2 linked regions of the Pedobacter sp. W3I1 genome follow. The protein of the gene in region 1 interacts with the protein of each later gene in a pairwise test. Links are inferred from orthologs where the notes say so. Each region holds a gene or a part of one and is shown on either strand. Other genes may lie near its edges.

Region 1 (3,334 bases):
AAATTTTAAAAAATAATTTTTAGATTTACCTAAAAATAAAATTAGATAAACATAAATGCAAAGTTACACGGAAGAGAACTATCTAAAGACTATTTATCATTTAGCAGAGAAAACAACCAACGTTCAAACCAATGCTATTGCAGAGCAAATGCAAACCAAACCAGCATCGGTTACCGACATGATCAAGAAACTAGCCGACAAGGGCTTGGTTGATTATATTAAATATCAAGGGGTTACCTTAACCGAAATTGGCAAAAATACGGCAATAGAAATTGTCCGTAAGCATAGATTATGGGAAGTTTTTTTGGTAGACAAATTAAACTTTAAATGGGACGAGGTACATGATGTAGCAGAAGAGTTAGAGCATATTAAATCAATTGAGCTGATTGAAAGACTGGATGAGTTTTTAGGCTTTCCGAAAGCAGATCCTCATGGCGACCCCATTCCCGATAAAAACGGAAGATTTGCCAAAACCCAGTTTATAAAATTAATCGAACTAAAAATAGGCGATCGCGGTACCATTACCGGCGTTACCCAGCACAGTTCGGCATTTTTAAAGCATTTAGAAAAGTTAGGCCTCACTTTGGGCAAACAAATCGAGATCAGTGATGTTACCGATTTTGATGGTTCAGTAGAAATCATGTTATCCGATAAACAAGTTAATATTAGTAGAGAAGTTGCAAAACATATTTTAATCAGCAGTAATGGCAAAAACTGAGTCCTTAAGTGAAGTACATCAAAGCGTAAATACAGATAAGCGGAAAGGCTGGAAGAGAATTCTGGCCTTTATTGGCCCGGCTTATTTAATTAGTGTGGGTTACATGGATCCAGGTAACTGGGCAACCGATTTAGCGGGTGGTAGTAAATTCGGTTACCAATTGATCTGGGTTTTACTGATGTCGAACCTCATTGCGCTACTCTTACAATCCTTAAGTGCCCGTTTGGGGATAGTAAGAGGGCTGGATTTAGCACAGGCCTCAAAACAGGCTTATCCGCGTTGGGCAAACATTCCATTATTTGCTTTAGCACAAACCGCAATTATTGCCTGCGATCTCGCCGAAATTATTGGGATGGCCATTGGTTTACAACTGCTTTTTGGTTTACCGCTAATCTGGGGTATCTCCATTACCATTTTTGATACTATTTTACTTCTATTCCTCTTAAATAAAGGCATGAGGGCCATGGAAGGTTTTATCGTTTCGATGGTTTTTATTGTCGGGATTTCCTTTCTGGTCGAAATGTTTATCGTAGAACCATCATTAAAAGAAGTAGCCAGGGGATTTGAGCCTTCGATACTAAATGGTGATGCACTTTATATTGCCATCGGGATTATTGGCGCAACGGTAATGCCGCATAATCTGTATTTACATTCATCTTTAGTACAAACCAGGAAAATCGAACGTAGCAACAAAGGAATTAAGGAGGCCTTAAAATTTAACCTCATTGATACAACAGTTGCATTAAACCTTGCTTTTTTTGTTAACGCCGCCATATTAATTCTTGCCGCCGCTGCCTTTTATAAAAACGGGTTACATGAAGTAGCCGAAATTCAGGATGCACATAAACTACTTTCTAATATCTTTGGCAATGTAGCCCCAACCCTATTTGCTATAGCGCTAATCGCTGCCGGACAAAGCTCTACCGTTACCGGAACATTAGCAGGGCAGATTATTATGGAAGGCCATATTAATTTAAGGATCCAACCCTGGTTAAGGCGTTTGATTACCCGCCTTCTGGCTATTATTCCTGCATTTTTTACCATCCTACATTACGGCGATGATGCTCTTGGTGGATTATTGGTATTAAGTCAGGTGGTATTAAGCTTGCAATTGGGTTTTGCCATTATTCCATTAATTCATTTTACATCAGATAAAAAACTGATGAAAGATTTCGCAATTAAACCATGGGTTAAGGTATTGGCCTGGGCAAGTGCCGTGGCCATTATCGCGCTGAATGTAAAGCTGGTAATAGAAGAAATAAGTGGTTGGGCGAAAGAGGCCAACAACTGGTGGATTTACGTTATCGTGGTGCCTGCCCTAATTCTGATTGTTTTATTGCTGCTTTATGTTTTCTTTCATCCATTATTAGAGAAAAAGAGAAACGACGCAAGACAGATGGTGCCTCATGGAAATGCTTTGGATATCGGCAAAATAGACAAGATCAATTACAAACGGATTGGTATCGCGGTTGATTTTTCTAAAAACGACAGGAACACCATTCGCCATGCCCTGATTCAAGGCGGCAAGGATGCACACTATTATCTGATTCACGTGGTGGAAACTGCTGCCGCACGTTATCATGGCAACGACGTAATGGACCATGAAACACAGAGCGATGCCGCTAACCTGGAGAAATACAAAATCAACCTCGAAGACCTTGGTTATGATTCTACCCCATTTATTGGATTTGGGAGCACAGGTAAAGCCATAGCCGATATTAGCAACAAAAATGAAATGGAATTATTGGTAATGGGTGCACATGGTCATAAAGGCTTAAAAGACCTTATATTCGGCACCACAGTTGATTCAGTAAGGCATAAGGTTAAAATCCCGGTATTAATTATCAGGTAAGATTATTTCACTATTTCCTTTAGTTTATAACTTGAGAGGAGCTAGTATTTAACCACAGATAAAAAGGATGGACTCAGATATGGAAATCTGTGTTGATCTGTACTAAATAAACAATAATAGATTATTTATTGATTACAGTCATTAGTTTTTTTACACCACCATCTCCCGATTGGTACATGAGCAATTTACCAGTTGAAGAATATAAGTACATGGATGGGTATTGCTTTGGCAAAAAGGTTGGAATAAACATACGTTTTTTATCCTGCAATACCATTACATTGGGCTTGGCATTTAAACCTTTGGCATACGAATTGAAAAACTGTGGAATGATATAAGCCTCATCCATAGTGATCATGTAAATATTAACGTCCTTAAACTTGGCGTAATTCGTATTCAGCATTTTGCTTTCTCGCTGGCAGTGCTCACAGGTACAATCAAATAATATAAAGAGGTTCTTTTTTCCTTGTTTAATATCGTTGTTTGAAAATGGTTTTCCATCCAGTTTGTAAAAGGTGAACTGTGGCAATAACGTAGGTTGCTGTGCTTTTACCTGAAAAGTTACGGCTAACAATAAGATTAAAAGTAGGTTCCTGAATTTCATTTTTAATATTTAAAGCTCAAACTTAAACGAATAATTACGAACATAATAATATATCCTTAGCTTTTACAAACAGATGAACATTTTTATTGATCAACATTACTTACCTGAAGCTTAAAAAATCATTGAAATATTTTGGAAACGAAAGCCAGTTTTTCATGGCAGC
Region 2 (3,334 bases), 2.2 Mb from region 1 along the record:
GGGAAATGATATTTTTGATTATTTTGGTTTAGGTTGCAGAAACGTTTCTAAACTTTATTTTCCTAAAGGCTACGATATTGCGAATTTTTACGAAGGCATAGAAAGTTTTCAACCCATTATTAACCATTTTAAATATAATAACAATTACGACTATAATAAATCTATCTATCTCGTTAATGCGGCTAAACACTTTGATAATGGCTTTTTGCTATTGAAAGAAGATGAGAGCCTTACGTCGCCTCTGGCCGTTCTCTTTTATGAGGAATATGAGAACCTCCAAGAAGTAGAAGATAAATTAAAGGATAAATCAGAAAATATTCAATGTGTGATTACCAAATCACCTTTAAATTTAAACACTTTCAGCTTTGGCCAAAGCCAGCACCCAAAACTTTGGGATTATGCCGATAATGTAAATACTGTTGAGTTCTTAAACAACCTAAATTGAATTTCTCAAACTAGTGTTTCAGCTTTCTCCTTTGGTCTTTCAGCTTAAATAGCTATTTTTGGACACAATGTATATCGTTAAAGTTAAAGGCATAGCCAAAATTCCGGATTACGTACAGTTAAGAGATGACAAGTTTACACTTTTAGCTTACTTTAGGGTTGACAGACCTGATAAATCGCTGGAAAAACTCGGACTTGGCGACAAGCAAGAATACATTATGGAAATGGTTAAAGGTTTGCCTTTCGGGCAGATTGCAAAATTAGAAATATAATATGGCAGGCAACTCAGTAATTCATTTAAGCAATGTTGATGTTTTTCAACAGAAACATTTAGTCCTCTCAAACGTAAATTTACACATCGAAAAAGACGAATTTGTATTCCTGATCGGTCAAACAGGTTCGGGTAAGAGCAGCTTGCTTAAAATATTATATGGCGATTTACATATTGGCAATGGTGAAGGCAATATTGCCGGTTTCGACCTTAAAAACCTAAAAGAAAGCCAGGTGCCCTTTTTACGCCGTAAATTGGGTGTGGTTTTTCAGGATTTTCAATTGCTTACTGATAGGACCATCGAAAAAAACCTTGAGTTTGTGCTTAAGGCAACAGGCTGGAAAGATGAAAAACTAATTAACGAGCGCATTAAAGATGTTTTAGACAAAGTTGGTTTACGTTCTAAAATCAAAAAAATGCCACACGAAATTTCTGGTGGTGAACAGCAACGTATTGTTATTGCAAGAGCTTTATTAAATGATCCGGAAATAATTTTAGCTGATGAGCCTACCGGGAATTTAGACCCAGAAACATCAGAAGAAATTGTAACCCTGCTAAAACAAATCAGCCAGGCCGGAACTGCAGTATTAATGGCAACACACGATTACCACATCATCCGCACTTTCCCTTCGCGCATCATTAAATGTGAGAATGGAGTTGTGCACGAAGATGCGCAAATCGTATAAAAAATTCTGACATCCGTCAGCTAATCAGCCAATCTGTTCAGATAAATACAAATAAATCTGACAGCTTGGCTGATTTCCGTTTATGGCAAAATAGTTGAGATTAACACAAAAAAATTCAGCCTAGTATTATGTTTAATAAGAAGAAAAATAACGATAAAGAAGAAAATATAATGAATCCTGAAAATACATCAGAAAATACTGCTGAGAATGTAGAGAATACTGATGCTCCTATCGCTGAAACTGAGCAGGCACCCGAATTATCTGCAGAAGAAAAATTGCAAGCGGAAGTTCAACAGCTTAACGACAAATATTTACGTTTATATGCTGAGTTCGATAATTATAAACGTCGTACGCAAAAAGAACGTGTAGAATTATTGCAAACTGCTGGTAAAGATGTAATTGTTTCACTTTTACCTGTTTTAGATGATTTTGACCGTGCATTAAAAGCAATGGAAACTGCTACTGAGGTAGCTCCGGTTAAAGAAGGTATATTGTTGGTAAGCACAAAACTGAAAAATACCTTAGCACAAAAAGGTTTGAAAGATGTAGAAAGCATTAGCCAACCTTTCAATACCGATTTCCACGAAGCCATTACTAATATCCCTGCTCCTAGCGATGACCTTAAAGGGAAAGTGATTGATGAGGTTGAAAAAGGTTATACCTTAAATGATAATGTTATCCGCTTTGCTAAAGTTGTAGTTGGAGCGTAAGAAATAATTATTGAATGATTGAATTTTGAATGATTGAATTAACATTCTCTCATTCCATCACTTAATCATTCAATCATTTTATAAAGAAGATGAGTAAAAGAGATTATTACGATGTATTAGGCGTAACTAGGGGCGCAGCCGCTGATGAGATAAAGAAAGCTTATCGCAAGATGGCTATTAAATATCACCCAGATAAAAACCCAGGAGATAAAGCTGCTGAAGATAAATTTAAGGAAGCTGCAGAAGCTTACGAAATTTTAAGCAGTCCCGATAAAAAACAACGTTATGATCAATACGGTCATGCTGGTGTTGGTGGCGCAAGTGGCGGTGGTTACGGCGGTGGCGGCATGAACATGGACGATATTTTTAGCAATTTCGGCGATGTATTTGGCGGCCATAATCCTTTCGAAAGCTTTTTTGGCGGCGGCGGTGGCGGTCAGCAACGTGGCGGTCGTCGTGTTGCCAAAGGTTCCAACCTGCGCATAAAAGTTAAATTAACGCTTGAAGAAATTGCACATGGTGCAGAAAAGAAAATCAAGGTTAATAAACTGATCGTTTGTAAAACTTGCGACGGCTCTGGCGCAAAAGATAAATCATCGGTTAGTACCTGTGGTACCTGCGGTGGCAGCGGCCAGGTGCGTAGAGTAACCAATACCATTTTAGGCCAGATGCAAACTGCATCTACCTGTCCTACCTGTAACGGTAGCGGTCAGCAAATTACCTCAAAATGTACAGTTTGTCATGGAGACGGTGTTGTACGTGGCGAAGAAACCATTACCATTAATATTCCTGCCGGTGTAAGTGAAGGTATGCAATTAAGCATGAGTGGAAAAGGAAATGCAGCACCTAATGGTGGCATCCCTGGTGATTTAATTATCTTAATTGAAGAAACACCGCACGAAACGCTTAAACGCGAAGGCAATAATATTGTGTACGATTTACATTTAAGTTTTGTTGATGCTGCTTTAGGTATGAGTATCGAGGTACCAACCATTGATGGTAAAGCAAAAATAAAAATCGAACCAGGTACCCAAAGCGGAAAATTATTGCGCTTAAAAGGTAAAGGTTTGCCAGAAGTGAATTCTTACCACAGAGGCGATGAGATTATCCACATCAACATCTGGACACCAAAAGCTTTAAGTAGCGACGAACGTGATGCTTTAGAGAAATTACGTGAATCGCCGAACTTTAAGCCTCAACCAGGTAAAAATGATAAGAGTTTC

What was found.
Region 2: the proteins of QF042_RS11485 (region 1) and QF042_RS20120 interact in binary tests that used the Escherichia coli proteins (3 or more experiments, as listed by UniProt). The link is inferred for Pedobacter sp. W3I1 from one-to-one orthologs.

What each region holds. Positions count from the first base shown.
Region 1 is NZ_JAUSXN010000001.1:2,756,430-2,759,763, reverse strand. The notes cover bases 138-3,137. They hold QF042_RS11485 (Nramp family divalent metal transporter), read left to right. Parts: upstream 138-704; coding sequence 705-2,570; downstream 2,571-3,137. Other genes in these bases: QF042_RS11480 (redoxin domain-containing protein), read right to left, coding at 2,692-3,137; QF042_RS11490 (metal-dependent transcriptional regulator), read left to right, coding at 138-718. Also shown: more of QF042_RS11490, read left to right, coding at 56-137; more of QF042_RS11480, read right to left, coding at 3,138-3,171. UniProt on the Escherichia coli protein: H(+)-stimulated, divalent metal cation uptake system. Involved in manganese and iron uptake. Can also transport cadmium, cobalt, zinc and to a lesser extent nickel and copper. Involved in response to reactive oxygen.
Region 2 is NZ_JAUSXN010000001.1:4,944,985-4,948,318, forward strand. The notes cover bases 321-3,320. They hold QF042_RS20120 (nucleotide exchange factor GrpE), read left to right. Parts: upstream 321-1,529; coding sequence 1,530-2,111; downstream 2,112-3,320. Other genes in these bases: QF042_RS20105 (acyl-CoA reductase), read left to right, coding at 321-445; QF042_RS20110 (hypothetical protein), read left to right, coding at 513-716; QF042_RS20115 (cell division ATP-binding protein FtsE), read left to right, coding at 718-1,401; dnaJ (molecular chaperone DnaJ), read left to right, coding at 2,201-3,320. In the rest of the region: more of QF042_RS20105, read left to right, coding at 1-320; more of dnaJ, read left to right, coding at 3,321-3,334. UniProt on the Escherichia coli protein: Participates actively in the response to hyperosmotic and heat shock by preventing the aggregation of stress-denatured proteins, in association with DnaK and GrpE. It is the nucleotide exchange factor for DnaK and may function as a thermosensor.